Regions from separate parts of the Massilia sp. X63 genome, predicted to be linked through region 1. Evidence: predicted binding sites of a transcription regulator. Region 1 holds the regulator's gene; each other region holds the start of a gene.
What was found. The regulator FliA, encoded in region 1, starts transcription of late flagellar genes. The targets are predictions, from matches to a motif close to CTAAAGTTTNNNNNNNNNNNGCCGNTA.

Region 1 (7,393 bases):
GGGCAGACTGGCGGTGCCGCCCGAGATGGACCCGAACGACCCGGCCTACAAGGGACCCGGGGCAGCGAATTCCGATTCGAATAACGGAGCATTGCATTAATGAACAGCATCAAACTGCCGGCATGGACGAGCGGCCTCGCGGCAAGGGGCGCCAGCGCGCTCGCCGCGCCAATCTTCATCATCGTCCTGCTGGCGATGATGATCCTGCCGCTGCCGGCCTTCGTGCTGGACGTGTTTTTCAGCTTTAACATCGCGCTGTCCGTCATCGTACTCTTGACCGCCCTGTACACGGTCAAGCCGCTCGACTTCATGGCCTTCCCGGCCATCCTCCTGATCTCGACCATGTTGCGCCTGGCGCTCAACGTGGCTTCTACGCGTATCGTGCTGACCGAAGGCCATACCGGCGGCGCGGCGGCCGGCAAGGTGGTCGAGGCCTTCGGCCACTTCCTCATCGGCGGCAACTACACGGTCGGTATCGTCGTCTTCGTCATCCTTACCATCATCAACTTCTCGGTGGTGACCAAGGGCGCTGGCCGCATCGCCGAAGTCGGCGCACGCTTCGCCCTGGACGCGATGCCGGGCAAGCAGATGGCGATCGACGCCGACCTGAACGCCGGCCTGATCGGCGAAGCCGACGCCCGCAAGCGCCGCAGCGAAGTGGCGCAGGAAGCCGAGTTCTACGGCGCGATGGACGGTGCGTCCAAGTACGTGAAGGGCGACGCCGTGGCCGGCATCATGATCACCCTGATCAACGTGATCGGCGGCCTGATCGTCGGCGTGGTGCAGCACGACCTGGCCTTCGGCCAGGCTGCCGAAACCTACACCCTGCTGGCCATCGGCGACGGCCTGGTGGCGCAGATTCCTTCGCTGATCATCTCGATCGCGGCCGGTATGGTGGTCTCGCGCGTGGCCAACGAGGACGACATCAGCAGCCAGGTGACCAACCAGCTGTTCGCCCGTCCGGAAGCCCTGTACATCACCGGCGGCATCATCTTCGCGCTGGGCCTGATCCCCGGCATGCCGAACCTGGTGTTCCTGCTGCTGGGCGGCGCCCTGTGCGGCGGCGGCTACATGATCGCCAAGCGCAAGAAGGAACAGCCGGCCAAGGAAGCCGCGGCGGCGGAAGCTGCCGCCACCGCCGCTGCCGGCGGCGCGGCGGCGCCGAGCGAGTCGGAAGAGGCGACCTGGCAGGACGTGATGGCGGTCGACACCCTCGGCCTGGAAGTGGGCTACCGCCTGATCCCGCTGGTCGACAAGACCCAGGGCGGCGAGCTGCTCAAGCGCATCAAGGGCATCCGCAAGAAGTTTGCCCAGGAAGTGGGCTTCCTGGCCCCGCCGGTGCACATCCGCGACAACCTGGAGCTGAAGCCCTCGGCCTACCGCATCACGCTCAAGGGCGTGGAAGTGGGCGCCGGCGAAGCGATGAACGGCCAGTTCCTGGCAATCAACCCGGGCATGGCAAGCGGCACGCTGCCGGGCCTGGTGACCACCGATCCGGCCTTCGGCCTGCCGGCCACCTGGATCGACGCCAGCCTGCGCGACGAGGCCCAGAGCCTCGGCTACACGGTGGTCGACGCCGGCACCGTGGTGGCGACCCACCTGAACCACCTGATCACGACCCACGCTTCGGAGCTGCTGGGCCGCATGGAAGTCCAGGCCCTGCTGGACCACCTGGGCAAGGACACGCCGAAGCTGGTCGAAGACCTGGTGCCCAAGGTCGTGTCGCTGTCGACCCTGCAGAAAGTGCTGCAGAACCTGCTGCAGGAAGGCGTGCACATCCGCGATATGCGCACCATCATCGAGTGCCTGTCGGAGTACGCCGGCCAGACCCAGGACCCGAACGAACTCACCGCCATGGTGCGGGTGGCGCTGGGCCGCGCGATCGTGCAGCAGCTGTTCCCGGGCGCCAGCGAGCTGTCGGTGATGACCCTCGATAATCGCCTCGAGCGCCTCCTGATGCAGGCGATGGGGACGGGCGGCGACGGCGCCGGCATCGAGCCGGGCCTGGCCGACACCATCGCCCAGCAGGCCGCCAACGCGGCGGCCCAGCAGGAGCAGATGGGCCTGAGCCCGGTGTTGCTGGTGCCGGCGCCGCTGCGGGTGCTGCTGTCACGCTTCCTGCGCCGCGCGGTGCCGCAGCTGAAGGTGTTGTCGCACAACGAGATTCCCGAGACCAAGACGATCCGGGTGACCAGCCTGGTTGGCGTGCCGATGTGAGGGCGTGCCGGGGGGGGGCGTGGGGTGGGCGGCTCCACCCGGCGATATGATCGAGCGCGCCGTATTTGCCGCCCACGCGTTCGGCTCCCATTCGCTCAGCCGCCCCGGCTGTTCATCGGCTGCTTGAAGACGTGGGCGGCGCTGGAAGCTGTAGGCTGATCACCTTCCGAGGTGAAGCCGCCCATCCTGCAACTGCGCGTATTCTCCACTCTGATGAGCTCGGCCTATTGAAATAGGCCCATTTCCCCTTCTTTCTCCTTAGATGGTTTCCTCACGGCATCGCCAATAATGTGGTCTATGGCCGGGCAATGGCGCCCACAGCAGACATAGAACAGTACAGCTTGAGTGAAGTGCGGAGAACAACGATGAACGTGAAGAAATTTACAGCGGCTACTTCCCGTGACGCCTTGCGCAAGGTGCGCGAGGCGCTCGGCCCTGACGCGGTCATCCTCTCCAACCGCCCGGTCGACGGCGTGGTCGAGATTCTGGCGCTGGACAACGACGACGTCGCCGCGCTGGCGTCCCCGAGCATCGAAGAGCCGCAGGCGCCAAGCTTCCAGGCCTTCGACAAGGATTTCGATCCGGAGCCGGTGTTCACCCGCGCCCCGGCTGCCTTCGCCCCGGCCGCGCCGGAAGCGCGCCAGGCCTACGTCGAGCGCCGCGCCGCACCGGTCGCCGAGCCGGAAATCCCGCCGACCTACGTCAACCGCCGCGCGCCGAGCCCCGAGCCGGGCATCGACATGGCCGCCATGACCCAGATGATGAGCGCCGCCATCGCCCAGGCCAAGGAATCGGCCGCGCTTGAAATGAGCGGCATGATGAACGAAATCCGCGCCATGCGCGGCCTGATGGAAACCCAGCTGGCCGAACTGTCCTGGAACGCGACCGCCCAGCGCGAGCCGCAGAAGGCCGCCGTGCTGCGCGAGATGCTGGCCGCCGGCTTCTCGGCCACCCTGGCGCGCTACCTGATCGACAAGATGCCGGCCACCAAGGATGCCGGCGAAGCCCTGCGCTGGATCAAGACCGTGCTGGCGCGTAACCTCACCACCATCGCCAACGAGGACGATCTCTTGAACCGTGGCGGCGTGTTCGCCCTGGTCGGCCCGACCGGCGTCGGCAAGACCACCACCACCGCCAAGCTGGCGGCGCGCTGCGTGATGCGCCACGGCCCGGACAAGCTGGCCCTGATCACCACCGACGCCTATCGTATCGGTGGCCACGAGCAGCTGCGCATCTACGGCAAGATCCTCGGCGTGATGGTGCACTCGGTGAAGGACGAAGCCGACCTGCGCATCGCCCTGAAAGAACTCAAGAACAAGCACACCGTTCTCATTGACACCATCGGCATGTCGCAGCGCGACCAGATGGTGACCGAGCAGGTGGCCATGCTGAGCGAATCCGGCGCCGACGTGAAGCGCCTGCTGTGCCTGAACGCGACCTCGACCAACGAAACCCTGAACGAAGTGGTGCGCGCCTACCAGGGCTCGGGCCTGGCCGGCTGCATCATGACCAAGCTCGACGAAGCCGCCTCGATCGGCAACGTGCTCGACGTCGTGATCCGCCAGAAGCTCAACCTGCACTACATCTCGAACGGCCAGCGCGTGCCGGAAGACCTTCACCTGGCCGACCGCGCCATGCTGGTCGACCGCGCCTTCCGCAACAACCGCAACGCTAGCGCCCAGTTCGGCGATGCCGACCTGCCGCTGATGATGGCCGCCGCCGCGGCCGGACAAAACGCGGACCGCAGCCTGCGCGAGGTGCACCTTGGCTAGTTTCGATTTCGACCAGGCCGAAGGCCTGCGCCGGATGCTGCAGGGCCCGCGCCCGCGCATCGTGACTTTTCTCTCGGCCACGCCGGAAGACGACAAGGGCGCCATGCTGGTCAACCTGGGCGCCTCGCTGGCCCAGCTGGGGAACGAGGTCCTGATCGTCGATGCCTGCGAACGCGACTACGGCGTCGCGCGCCGCCTCGGCCTGAGCCGTGCCGCCACGCTGGCGAACGTGGCGCGCCAGGAGTGCGGCCTGAACCAGGTGCTGCACGCGGTGCCGCAAGGCTTCTCGGTGGCCACGCTCGGCTGCGTGCAGGACAGCCTTGATGCCCGCCGCCTGGCCAAGACCTTCGACGTGCTGGTCAAGCAGGCCGGCATCGTGATGGTCGACGGCGAACTCGGGCCGGACGGCGCATTCCCGCTGCCGCTGATGGCCGATTCCGAGATCGTGGTGCAGGTCGGAACCAGCGCCGCCTCGATCACCAACGCGTATGCGCTGATCAAGCGACTGGCGCAACAACTGGGTCGCCGCCCCTTCGGCATCCTGGTGACCGGCGCGACGGAGGCCGAGGCCAAGGTGGTATACGATAATATGTGTACTGCGGCAACTCGCTACCTGGCGGTCAGCCTCGGCTCGATGGGGTCGGTGCCGGCCGACGAGTACCTGCACCGGGCCGCGCGCCTGGGCCGCGCGGTGGTCGATGCCTTCCCGCTGGCGGGCGCCTCGGTGGCGTTCCGCCGCCTGGCCGGCAAGTTCGCGCTGCACGCGATGCCCGGCCTCGGCAGGGGAGGCAGCACGCATTTCGGGGCCTGACCCAGGCAGTACCACAGGTAGCACCACAGGCAGCACATACAGAAGAACAGATAAGCAAAACGCATGTACACGGTCAAAGGGAAAGCGGACAAGAACCATTTGCTGACGGAGCACATGCCGTTGGTGAAGCGGCTTGCCCACCACATGAAGGCCAAGCTGCCGCCTTCGGTGGAAGTCGATGACCTGGTGCAGGCCGGCATGATCGGCCTGCTGGACGCGATCAACCGCTACGAAGACAACCACGGGGCCCAGTTCGAGACCTATGCGGTGCTGCGCATCCGCGGCGCCATGCTCGACGAACTGCGCAACAGCGACTGGATGCCGCGCAGCACGCGCCAGAACATGCGCAAGGTCGAAGCCGCGATGGAGGCGCTGCAGCAGCGCCTGGGCCGTCCGGCCAGCGAATCCGAGATCGCCAAGTCGCTCAAGATGTCGCTCGCCGACTACCAGGAGATGCTGGGCGACGGCGGCGGCCACCAGCTGCTGTACTACGAAGACTTCCACGACCAGGACGGCGACGGCGGCAGCGACGGCTTCCTCGACCGCTATGCGGTGGACGACGCCGATCCGCTGCGCAGCCTGCTCGATACGGGCTTCCGCCAGGCCGTCATCGACGCCATCGACAATCTGCCGCCGCGCGAGAAGATGCTGATGGGCCTCTACTACGAGGAAGAACTCAACCTGAAGGAAATCGGCGCCGTCATGGGCGTGAGCGAATCGCGGGTGTCGCAGCTGCACACCCAGGCGGTGTCGCGTCTGCGCGCTGCGCTACGGGAGCAATTGTGGACTGGGCCAGCGTAGCCGGCCTGGTGCTCGCGATCGCGGGCGTACTGGTCGGCCACACGCTGGACGGCGGCAAGTTCGCCTCGCTGATCCAGCCGGCCGCCTTTGCCATCGTGGTGGTCGGCACCGCCGGCGCCACCCTGCTGCAGAGCGAACGGCGCAGCTTCATGCTGGGCCTGCGCATGCTGCGCTGGGTGTTCTTTCCGCCCAAGTCCAACCGCGACAAGCTGTCGCGCGAAATCGCCTTGTGGAGCCTGAGCGCGCGCCGCGACGGCCTGCTCTCGCTCGAGCAGTACATGGGCACGAAGGACAAATTCATCCAGAAGGGCCTGCGCCTGGTGATCGACGGCATCCAGCCCGAGAAGCTGCGCAACCTGCTCGAGAGCGACATCACCGCCTACGAATTCTCGCAGCGCCAGGCCGCGCGCATCTGGGAATCGGCGGCCGGCTATGCGCCCACCATCGGCATCCTGGGCGCGGTGCTGGGCCTGATCCACGTGATGGAAAACCTGTCCGACCCGGCGCGCCTGGGCTCGGGCATCGCGGTGGCCTTCGTCTCCACCGTGTACGGGGTGGGGCTGGCCAACCTGTTCTTCTACCCGGTCGGGAACAAGCTGAAAGCCATCGTCAGCGACCGCGTGGCCCAGTACGAGATCCTCGCCGAAGTCTTCCACGACCTCGCCACCGGCGACCACACCCGCGTGGTCGACGAACGGGTGGCGAGCCTCCTGACGCGCCATTGAGCGACGGCCCATGGCGCGCAAACGCTACGACGACTCCCAGGAAAACCACGAGCGCTGGCTGATCTCGTACGCCGACTTCATCACGCTGCTGTTTGCCTTTTTCGTGGTGATGTACGCGATCTCGATCGTCAACGAGGGCAAGTATGCGGTGCTGTCCGAAGCGCTGGGCGACGCCTTCGGCGGACGTAGCGCCGCACCCCAGATCAACACCAGGGTCGAGCCGGTGCTGCCGCTGTCGCACATCGTCAACCGCAAGCGCCTGGAAGCGGCGCGGCGCGAGCGCGAGCGCATGGAGACCCTGGCCAAGGACCTGACCGCGACCCTGATGCCGCTGGTGAAATCGGGCCAGGTGCGGGTGACGCAGAATGCGCGCGGCATCGGTATCGAACTCAACGCCAGCGTGCTGTTCGCGCAGGGCGAGGCGACCCTGCAGCAGGACGCGCGCGAGGTGCTCGGCGCGGTGGCCGGACTGCTGAAGGACGACCAGCACCGGATCGAGGTCGAAGGCCATACCGACAACCTGCCGATCACGAACGAGCGCTTCGCCTCGAACTGGGAACTGTCGGCGGTGCGCGCCGCCAGCGTGGTACGCTTGTTCATCGAGAACGGCGTGGCGGATGCGCGCCTGTCGGCCATCGGCCACGGCGCCACCCGGCCAGTGGCGCCGAACGATACGCCCGACGGCCAGGCGCGCAACCGGCGCGTGGCGGTGATGATCCTGGCGTCGGTGCCGGAACCCTTGCCGACCGGCGTGCAATAAAATGTCATTTTTGCAGCTCAAATGAAATAATATTTCAGGAGATCTCATGCATGTCATACGCGCTTTGCAAAGATGCCTGCCGCTGCTCCTGCTCGCTTTCGGCGGCCTGGTGAGTGCCGTGGGAGCGGTCGAGAAAGAAGACCAGGTGCGCCACCAGCTGGAAGTCGTGACCACGGAAGGAAAGGTGCGGGTGCGCCTGATCGTCGAGAACCGGGGCGACAGCACGATCTACATCCCGCGCGAAGTCGCGGCGGAAGACGAGATCACCGGCCGCCGCTTCGACCTGCGCGAAGTCAGCAACGGAAAA
Region 2 (7,393 bases), on a different contig from region 1:
CGGTCTGGAAGGAGCCGTCGCGGGTATAGGCCTGGGTGCCGTCCGGCAGCAGCACCGGGAAGAAGCCCGAGCCGTTGACCATCACATCCTTCGAGTTGCCGGTCAGCTGGGGATTACCCTGGGTGAAGATGCGCTCGGTGGCGACGGTGCGCACGCCGGTGCCGATCTGCAGGCCCGAAGGCAGGTTGTTCTGCTGCGAGGACTGGGCGCCGGGCTGGCGCACGTTCTGGTACAGCAGGTCCTCGAACACCGCACGCGAGCGCTTGAAGCCGCTGGTGCTGACGTTGGCGAGGTTGTTCGAGATGACGTCGAGGTTGGTCTGCTGCGCTTCGAGGCCGGTCTTGGCGATAAACAGCGAACGGATCATGGGTTTCTCCTATTGGCGACGGACGAAGTCCGCCACGTACAGGAGAATTATGCTGGAGCAACTATCAATTCAAAGCGAGGATCTGGGTGGCTTTCGCCGCGTTATTCTCGGCGTTCTTCATCAGGCTCATTTGCGTCTCGAAAGAACGCGCCAGGCTGATCATGCTCACCATCGAGTCGACCGCGCTGACATTGCTGCCCTCGAGCGCGCCGCCGGCCACGCGTACCGCCGCATCCGGCTGGGCGCTGCCGCCGTCCTTCAGGCGGAACAGGCCGTCGTCGCCGCGCACCAGGCTGGCCGCCGGCGGGTTGACCAGTTTCAGGCGTCCCAGGATGTTGGCGGCCGCCGGCTGGTCGGTGGTGGAGATGGTCGAGATGGTGCCGTCGCCGCCCACCGTCACGGTGACGTCCGGCGGGATCGTGATCGGGCCGCCTTCGCCCGCGATGGTCGCGCCGCCGGCGGTGGTGAGCAGGCCGTTCTGGCTGGTCTGCAGGGAACCGTTGCGGGTATAGGCTTCGGTTCCGTCCGGCATCTGCACCGCCAGCCAGCCCTCGCCCTTCACGGCGACGTCGAGATCGCGCCCGGTCACCTGCAGCGCGCCCGGCGTGAAGTCGGCCGCCGCGGTCGAGTTGACCACGAAGGCGCGGGTCGGCAGGCCTTCGCTCTGCACCGGCACGGCGCGGAACACGTCCAGCTGGGCACGGAAGCCCGTGGTGTTCACGTTGGCCAGGTTGTTCGAGGTGGTGGCCTGCTGTTCCAGGATGTGCTTGGCGCCGCTGGCGGCGGTGTAGATGAGGCGGTCCATGTTTTCTCCGTGTCGCGATCAGCTCAGCCTGGCATCAGCGCAGGTTCACCAGCGTCTGCAGCACCGAATCCTGCGTCTTGATGGTCTGCGCGTTCGCCTGGTACACGCGCTGCGCGGTGATCATGTTGACCAGTTCCGCAGTCAGGTCGACGTTCGAGCTCTCCACCGCCGACTGCTGCAGCACGCCGAAGCTGCCCGAGTTCGGGGTGCCGAGCAGCGGCACGCCCGAGCTGGCCGATTCGGCCCAGGCATTGTTGCCCAGCGGCTCGAGGCCGTTCGGATTGGTGAAGTTGGCCAGGATCACCTGGCCCAGCGGCTTGGTCTGGCCGTTGCTGTACTGGCCCAGGATGGTGCCGTCCTGGCCGGTGGTGAAGCGCTGCAGGTTGCCGGCCGCGTAGCCATCCTGGACCAGACGCTTCTCGCTGGTGGCGGTGCCGTACTGGGTGCTGCCGTCGTAGTCGATGGTGATCGGCAGGGTCAGCTCGGAACCGGTCGACGGATACACCGGCAGGCCGACGGAAAGCTTGCCGGCGTCGGTCGACGACACCTTGTTCAGGCCGCCGTTCGCATCGAACACCAGCTTGCCGACCGGGACGGCCGGGACCTTGATCACCTTGGCCATGGCGGCATCGATCTCCTCCGGCGTAGCGCCCGGCACTGCGGCCGCATTGGTGGCGGCAGTGCCGATCTCGGTCTGGTTGGCGGCAGTGGCGCCCGCGGTGCCGGCGGCGGCCACCACCATGGCCGACGCGGCGGTGGCGTAGGCGCCGAGGGCGGCGGCGATGGTTGCCGGCACCTGCGGCACGGCCTTGGTGGCGGCTTCCCAGTCGGCGCGGGCGCTGTTCACGGCCGTGAAGGCGGCGCCGGTGCCGGTGGCGGCGGCCGCCACCTTCAGGTTGGTCACTTCGGTGCCGTCATTGGCGGCGTACACGTCCCAGGCGCCCGGGCCGCTCTTGACGTAGAAGGTCGAGAGCACATGCGGGTTGCCCAGCGTGTCGTACACGCTCATCGGGGTCTGCTTGTTGTAGGTGGTCGGGTCGTCGGCGCTGAACGGCGTATTGGTCGGGTTCGCGCTGCGCGAGTCGAGGTTCAGCTCCATGCGCACCTTTTCGGTCTTCACCGGCGCCAGGTCGGCGGTATCGATCCGCAGCGGGGTCGGGGCACCGGCCACCAACTGGCCGCTCGGACTCAAGCCGTAGCCGGTCAGCTTGGCGCCCTGCGCATTGATCAGGAAGCCGTTCTTGTCCAGCGAGAACTGGCCGTTGCGGCTGTACTGCACCATGCCCGAGGCTTCGGTACGGAAGAAACCGGCGCCGTTGATGGCGATGTCGAGCGGATTGTTCGAGGCCTCCACGTTACCCTGGGTGAACTGCTGGGCGATGTTCGCCACCTTCACGCCGATACCGGCCGAGATGCCGCCGGCGCCGTTCAGCGAGCTGGCATAGACGTCGGCGAACTGGGTGGTCGAGCCCTTGAAGCCGACCGTGCTGGCGTTGGCGATGTTGTTGCCGATGACGTCGAGGGATTTGGCTGCGCCGTTCAAGCCGCTCAGGCCTTGTTGGAAAGACATGGTGTACTCCTGATGTAAATGGGGTAAGCGGCTCGGCTTACAGGACTTGTTTGATGTCGGCCATGGTGACGACACCCTTGCCCGGCAGGTTCAGCTTGATACCGTCCTTGGCGTTGGTGGTGACGCTCGCGACGCTGTCGAAGGACAGGGTCTTCGCATCGGTCAGCGCTTCGCCGCCGCGCAGGGCGACCACCTTGTAGGTATATGCGCCGTTGGGCAGGGTCACCGGCTTGCCGTCGGCATCGAGCTTGGTGGGGTCGGCCACGCCGTCCCAGGCGATCGGCACCACGCCGGCATCCTGGGCGCCGAGCTCGATGGTGGCGACTTCCTTGCCGGTGGTGGCGCTGGTGATCACCACCTGCACCTTGTCGGCCGCGCTCGCCAGCTCGACGCCGAGGATGGCCTGGCCTTCCAGCAGGGCGAGCTTGTTGCCCTCGACCAGCACGCCGTGGCCGATCAGGTTGGTGGCCTGCATCGCCTCGGCCGACTGGTAGCTGCTCTTCAGCGATTCGAGGGTGGCGTTGAGCTTGTTGACGCCGGTGACGGTCGAGAGCTGGGCCAGCTGGCTGGTGACCTGGGCGTTGTCGAGCGGGTTCAGCGGATCCTGGTTCTTCAGCTGCGTCACCAGCAGGGTCATGAACTTGTCGGTGTCGGCCTGGACGCTGTCGACCTCGGCCTTCCTGGCGTTCATGGTCGACATCAGGTCGCTGACGTTGCTGGCGGCGCCGGTGTTGGTTACGGTGGTCATGGTGGCCTATCGTTTATTGACCGAGGGTCAGGGTCTTGAGCAGCATGGTCTTGGCCGCGTTCATGGTCTCGACGTTGGTCTGGTAGGAGCGCGAGGCCGACAGCATGTTGACCATCTCGTCCACCACGTTCACGTTCGGCATTGCCACATAGCCCTTCTCGTCGGCCATCGGGTGCTTGGGATCGTAGACCTGCTTGAGCGGCGACGGGTCCTCGACCACCTCGCGCACGCGCACCCCGGTGGCGCCGGACTGCTGGGGCACGGCTTCGAACACGACCGCCTTGGCGCGGTAGGCTTCGCCCGCGGGGCTGGTGGCGCTGTCGGCATTGGCCAGGTTGGAGGCCACGGTGTTCAGGCGCTGGGCCTGGGCGCTCATGGCCGAACCGGAAACGTTGAAGATATTGAAGAGCGACATATCGGGTTAATCCTTATTGTCCCTGGATGGCCGCCAGCAGGCCCTTGATCTGGTGGTTGATCATCGTGATGCCCGCCTCGTAGCGCAGCGCGTTGTCGGCGAACTGGTTGCGTTCCACGTCCATGTCCACGGTATTGCCGTCGACGTTGCCCTGGACCTCGCCGCGGTACATCACGGGGGTGCCGTTGGACAGCATGTCGCCGGTTGGCTTGCCGCGGCCGATATGGTTCTGGGCAGTGGTGGCCAGCGGACCGCCGGCGGCGCCCTTGCCGGCCAGCGCGCTCTGCAGCGCACTGGTGAAATCGATGTCCCGCGCCTTGTAGTTGGGCGTGTCGGCGTTGGCGATGTTCGACGCCAGCAGTTCCTGGCGCTGGGCGCGCAGGGACAGGGCTGTTTCGTTGAAACTCAGGTACTGGTCGATCTTGCCGATCATGCCGCCTCCGGGTTGAGACTTGTTGGGACAGCACCGATGATACGGATAGGCAACACTTCCCAATCGATCGATAAGGACCGCCAAACCCCGGCTATTCAAAGTTTCGCTAAGGAATCATGCTGCCTAAAATGGCAGCATTGACTCTCTCCATCCGTCCCATGAAACGCATCTTCGCTCACCTGCTGCGTCACCTGCTGCTGATCGGCACTGCGCTGGCCGCGCCCCTCGCGAGCGCGCAGCAAGCCATCAACGCGCAGCGCCAGAACCTGCCGGCCCTGCGCACGGTCGTCGAGCAGTATCTGCAGACCCAGACCGCCGGCCTGCCGGGCCAGGTGACGATCAAGGTGGGCCAGGTCGATCCGCGCACCAGCCTGGCTAGCTGCCCGGCCCCGGAAGCCTTCCAGCAACCGGGCGCGCGGGCGTGGGGAAAAACAACGGTCGGGGTGCGCTGCACCGCGCCCGCGCCCTGGACCGTGTATATTCAGGCCACCGTGAACGTGATGGCAGACTATGTCGCGGCCGCCGTGCCGCTGGCCCAGGGCCAGCCGGTCGACGCCGGACAGCTCGTCATGATGAAGGGCGATATCGCCGCTATGCCGAACGGCATCATCACCGACGTGGCCCAGGCCATCGGCCGTACCCCGACCGCTTCCCTGCCCGCCGGCACGCCGCTGCGCCTCGACACCCTGAAGTCGCGCCCGGTGATCCAGCAGGGCCAGGCGGTGCGCCTGGTCTCGAAGGGAACGAATTTTTCGGTGTCCAGCGAAGCGCGGGCGATCAACAACGCCTCCGAAGGCCAGGTGGCGCAGGCGCGCACGCAGTCGGGCACCGTGGTGAGCGGCACCGCCCGCGCCGGCGGCATCATCGAAGTGGCGATCTGACGCCCGCCTTATCGCATTCGCATAGTTTCATTCGACGCACTTTCTGCATGATGGACGGCCTAAAGTTTGCAAGATTAATGCCGTTACACGATGCAGATCCCGGAGTTTCTGCTCCGAACAGAGAAGGATGATGCTGTGAAAATCAACGATACCCTCAAGAGCAACCCAGGCCTTCAGCCGACCAACACCAACGGCAGCGCGAACGCACGCGGCGCCGACCGGGCGGCGACCACTGCAACGACCAGCGCCACGCCGGCAGCGACCGACAGCGTGCGCCTGTCCTCGGCCGGCCAGGCCATGGCCAGCGCCGTGGGCGCCAACAACCAGGTGTTCGACACCAAGAAAGTCGAGCGCATCAAGATGGCCATCGCCGATGGCCAGTTCCAGGTCAACTCCGAGAAAGTCGCCGACGGCCTGCTCGATACCGTGCGCGACTTGCTCCATTCCCGCAAGCGATAAACCTTCATGCCCACCAGCCCGATCTCTACCGTCCCGCAAGAACAGCAACACGTCAGCGACCTCATCGCGCTGATGAAACAGGAACAGCAGCTCCTCGTAGCAGCTGACGCCGACGGGCTGGCGACGCTCACTCCCCAAAAGGATGCACTGCTGCAGGCGCTTGCGGAACTGACGGCACAGCGCCACGCGGCCCTCCTCGCCGCCGGCTGCGAAGCATCGGAAGCGGGCATGGAGCCCTGGCTGGCCGTGGGCGGCAGCGCCGACGCGCGGGCCCAATGGGAGCAGCTGCTCCAGCTGGCCCGCGAAGCCAAGGAACTCAACCGCGTCAACGGCATGCTGATCAACAAGCAGCTGGCCTACAACCAGGGCGTGCTCAACGCCCTGCGCATGCCGGCCAGCGCCGACGCCGGCGGCGTCTACGGCGCCAGCGGCCAGGCGCTCGCCAGCGGGCCCTCGAAGCGCTACGTGGTCGGCTGACGACGCCCCCATCCCAACGCAAACGGCCGCCCCGGTTCACCGGGGCGGCCGTTGTCGTTCCTGCCTGCTGCCGTCAGTCCGGCTTGCCGAAGGCGCGCATGTCGGTCTTGCGCAACAAGGCGACGTTGGCACGGCGAAAAACCCCACCGGTGGTGGAATCTCGTCGCTGCGTCCATGCCTGCGCCGGAATAGAACAAGCTCAGCCTGTGATTCTTGGAAATATTTATCAGAATAAAATAGTGCTAAGGTAGGCAACTTTCATTACAGGGGATGGGCATGTTCAAGAAACTGGCGGCGGAAGCACTGGGTATCAGCGATATCGGCGTCATCGTCGGGCCTGCGGACTACGGCAAAGTCGACGCGGACGACTACCTGTTCAGCGAAGACGGCGAGCAGATCTTCTTTCTCATCAAGAGCAAGAAGGACGAGTACTGCTTCACCAACCTGGCGCTGATCCATGTGGACGGCGACTCGGCGGTGTCGTCGAAGCGCTCGATCAAGCGCTACGACTACGCCTCGCATGAAATCAGCAAGGTCAGCATCGAAACCGCCGGCACGCTGGACCTGGATATCGAGCTCAAGTTCAGCCTGGACAACACGGTGTTCTCGATCGACATCAAGAAGACCTATATCGAACAGCTCAAGGACATCTACAAGGCCTTGATCACCATCGGCAAGCAGCAGAAGCGCGATGCGGCCTCGCGCGACAATGCCCTGCGCGCGCTGGAGGCCACGGCCTCGGTGCACAAGCTGAACATCGCCCCGGGCGAAGGCGGCCTGGTCAAGCAGTACGGCGACCTGCTGGCGGCCCTGAATACCGCCATGTTCGACACCCACACCAAGCGCGATTTCAGCGACGTGTTCGCCAGGTACATCCACAACTGAAGGGCTACACGACGGGCTCGGCGTCCACCTTGCGCAGCAGCGCTTCGATCCCCTGCGGCGCCACCGGGCGGCTGAAGCAATAGCCCTGCATCTGGTCGCAGCCGTGCTGCTGCAGGAAGGCCAGCTGCTCGCTGGTCTCGACGCCTTCCGCGATCACGTTCAGCTTCATCGAGTGCGCCAGCGCGATCACGGCGTTGACGATGGCGGCATCGTCGGCGTCCTGGGTCAGGTCCATCACGAAGGAGCGGTCGATCTTGAGGCTGTGGATCGGGAAGCGCTTCAGGCTGGCCAGGCTGGAGTAGCCGGTGCCGAAGTCGTCGATCGCCAGCTGCACGCCCATCGCGGCCAGCCGG
Region 3 (7,393 bases), on a different contig from region 1:
TGTTCTCCAGGTTAAGGCTTAGCTTGCGTTCCGGGTCAGGGCCGCAAGCTGCTGGGTCAGGTAAGCCGAGGTCGATTGCATCGACATCAGGGCGGTGTCGAGCGCAGTGAACTGGGCCCGGTAGCGTTTTTCGATGGTTTCCAGGCGCGATTCGAAACGGTCGCGCGCGCTGGTGACGGACTTGAGCGTGACATTCAGGCCGTCGGTCTTGCTGGTGAGCAGGCTGTCCTTGCCGGTAAAGCCCGACGCCAGGTTGGTCAGCTCGAAGGCAAAGCCTTTCGAAAAGCTGACCGTGCCGCGTTCGCCGATGGCGCCGCCCGTGATCGAGATCTGGATGCCTTCCGCCGGCGAGCCGGCCGCGGCGGTCAGGGTCTGGCCGTTGCCGGTCGCGGCGACGCCGCCGATGGTGCCGACCACGTTCTTGCCCTTGGCCGGGGCGCCGCTGCCGAACAGCTGGGCCGGGTCATAGCCGCTGACGAAACCGATCTGGATGCTCGAGGTGTCGCCGTACTTGCTCGAGGAAATCGAGATGCTGCCGTCGTCCTCGACCTTGGTCTCGACCGTGTCGCCGGCGGCGGCAAAGGTGGAATTGCCGTTGATCGCGGCGCGCAGCATCGCGGCCAGCTCGGTGTTGGTATAGCTGCCGGCCGTCAGCTTGATCTCCTGGATCTTGCTTTCGGTGACGGGGTCGGTCTGGTTCAGCGTGACGCGCCACACCGTGTTCGTGGGAATCGTGGCCCTTCCAGTGACCGGCGCGGCGCTGGTGAGCGTGCCCTGGGTCGCCATGTGGTCGATTTTTACGGCATAGGTGCCCGGCTTGGTCGCCGCGCTCGACTTGTCGAACTTGATCTGGCCGTCGGTGGCTGCGCCCATGGCCGCGAACAGGCCGCCGATCTCAGCGAAGTTCTCGTTGATTGCCTTGTTCAGCTTGCTCGAATCGACGCTCAGGTTGCCGTCCTTGCCGAACGAGATGCCGACTTGGCTGAGGGTGGTCAGCTTGCCGCCCAGGCCTTCGACGGTGCCGCCCAGCGCGCGCCGCAGCTGGCTCTGGATCGAACGCACGGACGCATCGCCCTGCAGGATCCCGGCGGTCTTGGTCTCGGCGTTGTAGCCGGCCAGGCTCGAGATCGTCTTGTTGAGGTCGTTGTAGGCCTTGACGAAGTCGTTGACGGCGGCCGAGACCGAGCCGGTGTCGCGCGTCACGTTCAGGGTGCTGCTGCCGAGTCCGACGATGTCGAGCGACACGCCCTGCACCGCCTCGGTGACGGTGGTGCTGCTGCTGCGGATGTCGATCCCGTTCATGTTGAGCAGCGTGTCCTGGGCTGCGCTGGTCTGGGTCAGGCCTTGCACGCCGCCCGGATCGTGGCCGAGCAGGGCGGCGATGGCCGGATCGCCGTCCGCGCCGTCGACGCCGCCAACGCTGATCTTCATCGAGGACTTTTCGCCGGTCTTGTTCGAAGTCAGCACCAGGTGGTAGGGATTGGCGCCGCCATCGGACACGATCGTCGCGGTGACGCCGATATTGGCCTTGTTGATGGCGTCGCGGATGCCCTGCAGCGACTGGTCGCCGGTGTCGAGCGTTACCACGCTGCTGGCCTGGGAACCGTCCTGGCCGAAGCGGGCGCCGTCCAGGTAGCTGCCGGCGCTGCCGGCCGTGAAACCGGCGGCGGCCGGGTTGCTGCCCCCGATCAGGATCTGGCTGCCGTCCTTCGACGTCAGCGTCACGCCGGCGGTGCTGGTGGCGCTGGTGCCGGTATTGGGCTCGCCCAGGCCCTTGGTGCCGCCGGTGACCGCGCCGCTGCCGCCGATGACTTCCGCGATGGTCAGGTTGGAGCCGTCGGCCGCGGTGAATTGCAGGTCGCCGTCCACGGCGCTACCGGTGAAGCTGATGTTGGCCGCCGTCAGGGCCGCGGCCACGGTGCCGCCGGCCAGCGCATTGTCGACCTGAAGGGCGGTGAGCGAAGCGCCACTGCCGGCCTGCGCGACCTGCACCCCGCCCACCGTAAGCGCATAGCTGGAGGTGGACACGGTGGTGACGGTGTCGAAACTGGCGAACAGGCTGGCGGAACTGGTGGAGCTGCCGGCCTTGGCGGTCACGCCGGTGGTGTCGCTCTTGGCATTGATGGCTTCGGCCAGCTGGGCCGCGCTGCGCGTGGTCGCGCCGGTGGTGATGGCGGTGCCGTTGAGGCTCAAGGAACCGTCGCTGATGCCGCCGGTGGCGATCGACGCGCCCAGTGCGCTGCCGGCAACCCCGAAGCTCGCGCCGCTGACGCTGCCGAACTGGAAGGTCAGGATGGTCTTGGCAGTGCCGCCAATGGTCGCGCTCATGCTGGCGCGGCCGGCGGTGCTCAGGCTCTGGGCCGAGGCCATCTGGGTGACGTTGATCCGGTACTTGCCCGCGACTGCGCCGGCGCCGGCGCTGCCGGTGAACACGTCCTTGTCGCCGCTGCTGGCGTTCAGCGCGCTGAAGGTCGCAGGAGAATTCAGGGAGGTGAGGGCGCCCTGGAAGGAACCGACCGCCGCACTGACCTTGCTGAAGGCCGCCATGCGCTGCTGCAGCGCCGCCGACTTCTTGTCGAAGTTGGCCAGCGGCGCTGCTTCGGCCGCCATCAGCTTGCTGACGAGGCCGTCGACGTCGAGGCCGGAACCGATGCCCGATGAACTGATGCCCACTTTGTTTCTCCCGTGAAAGCGATAATGTAAGTCATTATCGACAGAAGCAAACGGGACTTAAGAGTGGGAAATGTGTCTCAATTCAAATAGATGAGAAAAGATGCCTGACCACTGCCAGGCGTGCGGGGACGCGCTGCCCCGCGAGGGGAGCGCGCCGCGGTGCTGTCCAATACAGCTCAGGCCGTTTGGCTGATCAGGAGACCGCGCATCTTGTCGAGCGACTTGGCAATCTCGAGCGCTTCGACCGAGGGGATCTGGCGCACCACTTCACGGGTGTTCTGGTCAATGATCTTGACCACGATGTCCTTGCTGTCCTCGTCGATCGCGAATTCCAGGCTCTGCGAGGACACGCGCATGCCTTCGTTGATCTTCTTGACCGCGTCGCCGACCTGTTCGCGCGAGGGCGCAGGGAGGGCGCCTTCCTGGCCTTCGGCGGCCGTGGCGGACCTGACGGTCTTCACGGCGTGGGTGGTCGGCTGTTCGAGCGCCACCGGCGGGCGTTCCTCCAGCCGTGCTGCCGCGGGTGAACCAAGCGATTGGATGTTCATGGGACTTCCCTAGCGAAAAATCCTCGGCTGAATTTCTTCAGCCGAGGAATGTTCTACTGCACCGATGGACTTGCTAGTCCGTCAATCATTAGCCACGCAGGAGCGACAGGACGCCATTCGGCAGCGAGTTCGCCTGGGCCAGCATCGAGGTGCCGGCCTGCTGCAGGATCTGGCCGCGGGTCATCTTTGCGGTTTCAGCTGCGAAGTCGGTGTCGACGATGCGGCTGCGCGATGCGGACAGGTTCTCGGTCGACGACGACAGGTTCGAGATCGCCGATTCGAAACGCGACTGCAGTGCACCGTATTCGGCGCGCTTGCTGTTCACCGCTGCCAGGGCTGCGTCGGCGATCTTGATGGCCATCTGGGCGTTGTCGAAGCTGGTCACGTCCAGGTTGGCGACCGACTTCAGGTCCGAAGCGCCGGTCAGGCCGGTGCCGGAGGTGCCCTGTTCGGTGACCGAGAAACCCTGCTCCGAGTCCAGCGACACGCGGCCCACCGCCTTGCCGGTTTCGCCGGCGAGGACGTCGCCGCCCTGCAGGGCGCCGGCGGAGGTGTAGTTCTCCAGCTTGACCTTGTCGGAACCGGTCTGGTTGGCGACGTTGATGTTCTCGCCGCTCGAGTTGGTCAGCTTGATGCCGCCGTTGTCGTAGGATGCGGTGACGCCGGTCTTCGACGACTGGGCGTTGAACGCGCTGATCGCCGCAGCGTAGCCGTCCGCGTCAGCCTTGGCGCCGATCTTGAACGAGATGGTCACGGCTTCGGACGCGGTGTTGTTCGAGTCCAGCTTGATGGTTACGGCCGAGCCGGCAGTGACGGTGAGCTTGGCTTCGGTGGTGGCGGTAGCGGACACGCCGGTCTTCGCGCTTTCGGTATTTACCTTGGCGGCAATCGCCTTGGCGCTTTCCGCCTGGCCCGGGCCGATGTCGATCTTGGCCGGACCCTGGAAGCCGTTGATGGTGATGGTGCCGGCGCTGATGGCGGCAGTAGCGGCGGTACCGGCGACCGGTGCACCCGAGGTCTTGGTGTTGTTGCCGTAGGTGCTGGTGCTGAAGTTCGCACCGCCCATCGAGATCAACTGGCCTGCATTGGCGCCGACCTGGAAGTTGGCGGTGCCCATGGTGCCGTCCAGCAGCTTCTGGCCGTTGAATTCGGTGGTGTTGGCGATACGGTTCAGTTCCGAGGTCAGCTGGGTGACTTCAGTCTGCAAAGCCTTGCGGTCGCTGGCCGAGTTCGACGAGTTCGACGACTGCACTGCCAGTTCGCGGATACGCTGCAGGATGTCGCCCGAGCTCGACAGGGCGCCTTCAGCGGTCTGGGCCATCGACACGCCGTCGTTCGCGTTGCGGGTCGCCTGGTTCATGCCGCGGATCTGCGAGTTCATGCGGTCCGAGATGGCGAGGCCGGCAGCGTCGTCCTTGGCGCTGTTGATGCGCAGGCCCGACGACAGGCGCTGGATCGAGGTGTTCAGGGAAGCTTGCGAGGTCGACAGGTTACGCTGCGAGTTCAGGGATGCAACGTTGGTATTGATTACGGATGCCATGGTATTTCTCCAGACTTGTATTTCTAGGGTGGGCCACTGTGCCCTGTTCACTTTGGTGCGCCACGCTGTTCCGTGACGATCACACCGCTGTTGATGCAGGTAACGTGCTCCACGGCAAAAACTTGATGGGCGGCACTGAAATAAACTCGCGATTTTTTGCTCAAGTTCCCCCCGGGCGCTGCGTTAAGACGACAGCGAACAGCCGAACTTTAGGGCTAAAAATAATTTATTTTTTTCCTAAAGCCGGGCTGGCAGGACGGCTTCGGGTGCAGGATAATGAATATTTTTGCAATATTCGCAGTGGCGAATCCACCCATGGTGAATATTTTTTGACAACATGCTCAGCGCTGGCTGGGTAAGTGCTAGGATTCCGGCGGGCCCAGCCCTGTAACGACAATGTCAAACGCGTGATTCTTGTGGGGAGTCGAGCATGAAGAAGATGGGAGCAGCAGGGGCCGTGCTGGCCTTGGCCCTGGCAGGGTGCGCTGCGGCGCCGCAGGACGAGGGGGATGCGGCGGGCGCGCCGGCCGTTGCCAACAACACCGCCGGCCAGGACGGGCACCAGATGACCGGCAGCCGGCTGAAGCGCGACTCGACCGACCGCATGCTCAAGGCGGTCGGCGCCCAGGGCGCGCGCGACGAGATCGACAAGGCGCCGCGCCCCTTGCAGACCCAATAAGTGCGCCCGCGGTTTCAGTCGGCGACCACGACGCGGTTCTTGCCGCTCTGCTTGGCCTGATACATGGCGCGGTCGGCGCGCGCCATCAGGCTGGCCTGTTCCTCGTTCGGGTGGCGCAGCGCCACGCCGCAGGAGAAGGTGATCAGCATCTTCTCGTTGTCGTGCATGAAGAAATGGCGGGTCAGCTCGCGCTGCACGCGCACCATGGCGGCCGCTGCCGCCTCGACCGTGGTCTCGGGCAGCAGGATCACGAATTCCTCGCCGCCGAAGCGGGCGATCACGTCCATCGAGCGCAGCGTGTCGCGCACCACCTTCACCACGTGCTTGAGGGCGCCGTCGCCGGCCAGGTGGCCGTAGGTGTCGTTGAGCTTCTTGAAATTGTCGAGGTCGAGAATGGCCACGCACAGCGGCATGTCGCGGCGGTCGGCGCGCGCGCTCTCGCGCTCGAACACGTCGTCCAGGCCGCGGCGGTTCAGGCTGCCCGTGAGCTGGTCCTCGCGCACCAGCTCGCTCATGTGCTGGAGCTCCGCCTCCAGCATGCGGATGCGGTCCTCGGCTTCCTGTACGTCGCGGTGCACGGCCACCATGCGGTCGCGCGAGGCCAGCGCCTCGTCCTGGGCGGCGCGCATCTCGCGGAGCACTTCCTCCATCACTTCGTTCAGCTCGTTGATGTCGGCCGCGCTCCCGATGCGCGCCGAGTAGCCGGCCAGCCGGGTGTGGTGGTCGCTGGTCGAGGCCGCCACCGAGCCGAGCCGGTCGATGAAGGTCATCATCATGTTCTTGACGGTGGCGCGCACGTCCGAGATGCTGTGGCGCAGCCGGCCCTGCTTGAGGATCACGTCCTTCAGGCTGCGCGTCGCGTCTTCCAGCGAGCGGACGTCGAGCGGACCGCCGATCAGGTCCTGCACGGCCGCGATCTGGCCACGCATCCAGCTGTCGTCGTCGAGCAACTCGTTGACGTTGTCGAGCAGCAGGCGGAACAGGCGCAGCAGCAATTCCTGCTGCTCGGCGCTGTCGCCGCTGCGCAGTTCGATCTGGTAGCACAGCTGCTTCAGGCGGCCGGACAGTTCGCTCAGTTCCTCGCCGCGCGCCAGCCGGACCGCGCCGCCCAGCGCTTCCGCCTCCTGCACCAGTGGCGGACTGCCGGCCAGCAGGGTGGCCAGCGCAAAGGCCAGCGAGCGGCCCAGCATCTCGCGCAGCTGGCGCGCATCCGGATCCTCGTCGCCCAGCGCCATCACCGGCGTGTTGCGGCGCAGATGGCGCTCGAGCACCTGGCCGAGCGCCTGGGCGTAGCCGGCCCAGTCGCCGGTCCTGGCGGCGCGCAGCAGGCGGCGGCCGATCTCGGACACCTCGCCGGGCGTATCGGCCAGGCGGCGCGCGAAGCTCTCCAGCACCTCGGCGGCCGGATTCGCGACCGGGGCGGGCGGTGGGGGCGGCGGCAGGCCGGCGATCTCGTCGTAGATGGCCCGGTAGGCATCCGGCGTGGGGGCGATGCGGCGCGTTGCGAGGCGGCGGAAAGCTTCGCGGGCGATGTCAGCAGGATTCGCGGCAGGAGTCGCGACAGGATTCGCGGCAGAATTCAGGGCGGGGCCGGCAGGAGACTGGGTAGACATGGTGTCAATGCGTAGATTGCTGTTTGGCGACATGATAAGCAGCTTTTTTGCCGAGCATCAATTAAAAAACGGCAACAAAGTATGTCAGTCCTATCCGACCAGCTGGTTGCGGATCGCATAATGGGTCAGCTCGGCGCTGTTCTTGAGCTTCATCTTGGCCAGCAGCCGGGCGCGGTATTCGCTCACGGTCTTGACCGACAGCGACAGTTCGCGCGCGATGTCGCTCACCGTCATGCCGGAGGCGATCATGGTCAGGGTCTGGTATTCGCGGTCGGACAGGCTGTCGTGCAGCGGCGCCTCGTGGTCTTCGCCGACCTGGGCCGCCAGGGTCTGGGCCAGC

Region 2: a site for FliA is predicted at 5,279-5,305, ahead of flgM (flagellar biosynthesis anti-sigma factor FlgM). Genes of this name have one in related genera too.
Region 3: a site for FliA is predicted at 4,948-4,974, ahead of AB3347_RS13635 (flagellin). Genes of this name have one in related genera too.

What each region holds. Positions count from the first base shown of each region.
Region 1 covers NZ_JBFTEF010000028.1:7,717-15,109, forward strand. Annotated here, with positions in the region: gene flhB (flagellar biosynthesis protein FlhB) at 1-100, shown strand, start outside; gene flhA (flagellar biosynthesis protein FlhA) at 100-2,217, shown strand; gene flhF (flagellar biosynthesis protein FlhF) at 2,583-3,989, shown strand; gene AB3347_RS25490 (MinD/ParA family protein) at 3,982-4,800, shown strand; gene AB3347_RS25495 (RNA polymerase sigma factor FliA) at 4,864-5,601, shown strand; gene AB3347_RS25500 (flagellar motor protein) at 5,583-6,326, shown strand; gene motD (flagellar motor protein MotD) at 6,337-7,086, shown strand; gene AB3347_RS25510 (hypothetical protein) at 7,133-7,393, shown strand, end outside.
Region 2 covers NZ_JBFTEF010000006.1:6,134-13,526, reverse strand. Annotated here, with positions in the region: gene flgG (flagellar basal-body rod protein FlgG) at 1-367, opposite strand, end outside; gene flgF (flagellar basal-body rod protein FlgF) at 432-1,172, opposite strand; gene AB3347_RS13465 (flagellar hook protein FlgE) at 1,207-2,742, opposite strand; gene AB3347_RS13460 (flagellar hook assembly protein FlgD) at 2,780-3,490, opposite strand; gene flgC (flagellar basal body rod protein FlgC) at 3,504-3,905, opposite strand; gene flgB (flagellar basal body rod protein FlgB) at 3,919-4,338, opposite strand; gene flgA (flagellar basal body P-ring formation chaperone FlgA) at 4,497-5,219, shown strand; gene flgM (flagellar biosynthesis anti-sigma factor FlgM) at 5,355-5,678, shown strand; gene AB3347_RS13435 (flagella synthesis protein FlgN) at 5,685-6,155, shown strand; gene AB3347_RS13430 (PH domain-containing protein) at 6,432-7,040, shown strand; gene AB3347_RS13425 (EAL domain-containing protein) at 7,045-7,393, opposite strand, start outside.
Region 3 covers NZ_JBFTEF010000006.1:41,525-48,917, forward strand. Annotated here, with positions in the region: gene fliD (flagellar filament capping protein FliD) at 19-2,673, opposite strand; gene AB3347_RS13630 (flagellar protein FlaG) at 2,850-3,221, opposite strand; gene AB3347_RS13635 (flagellin) at 3,310-4,761, opposite strand; gene AB3347_RS13640 (hypothetical protein) at 5,192-5,440, shown strand; gene AB3347_RS13645 (GGDEF domain-containing protein) at 5,455-7,053, opposite strand; gene AB3347_RS13650 (response regulator) at 7,144-7,393, opposite strand, start outside.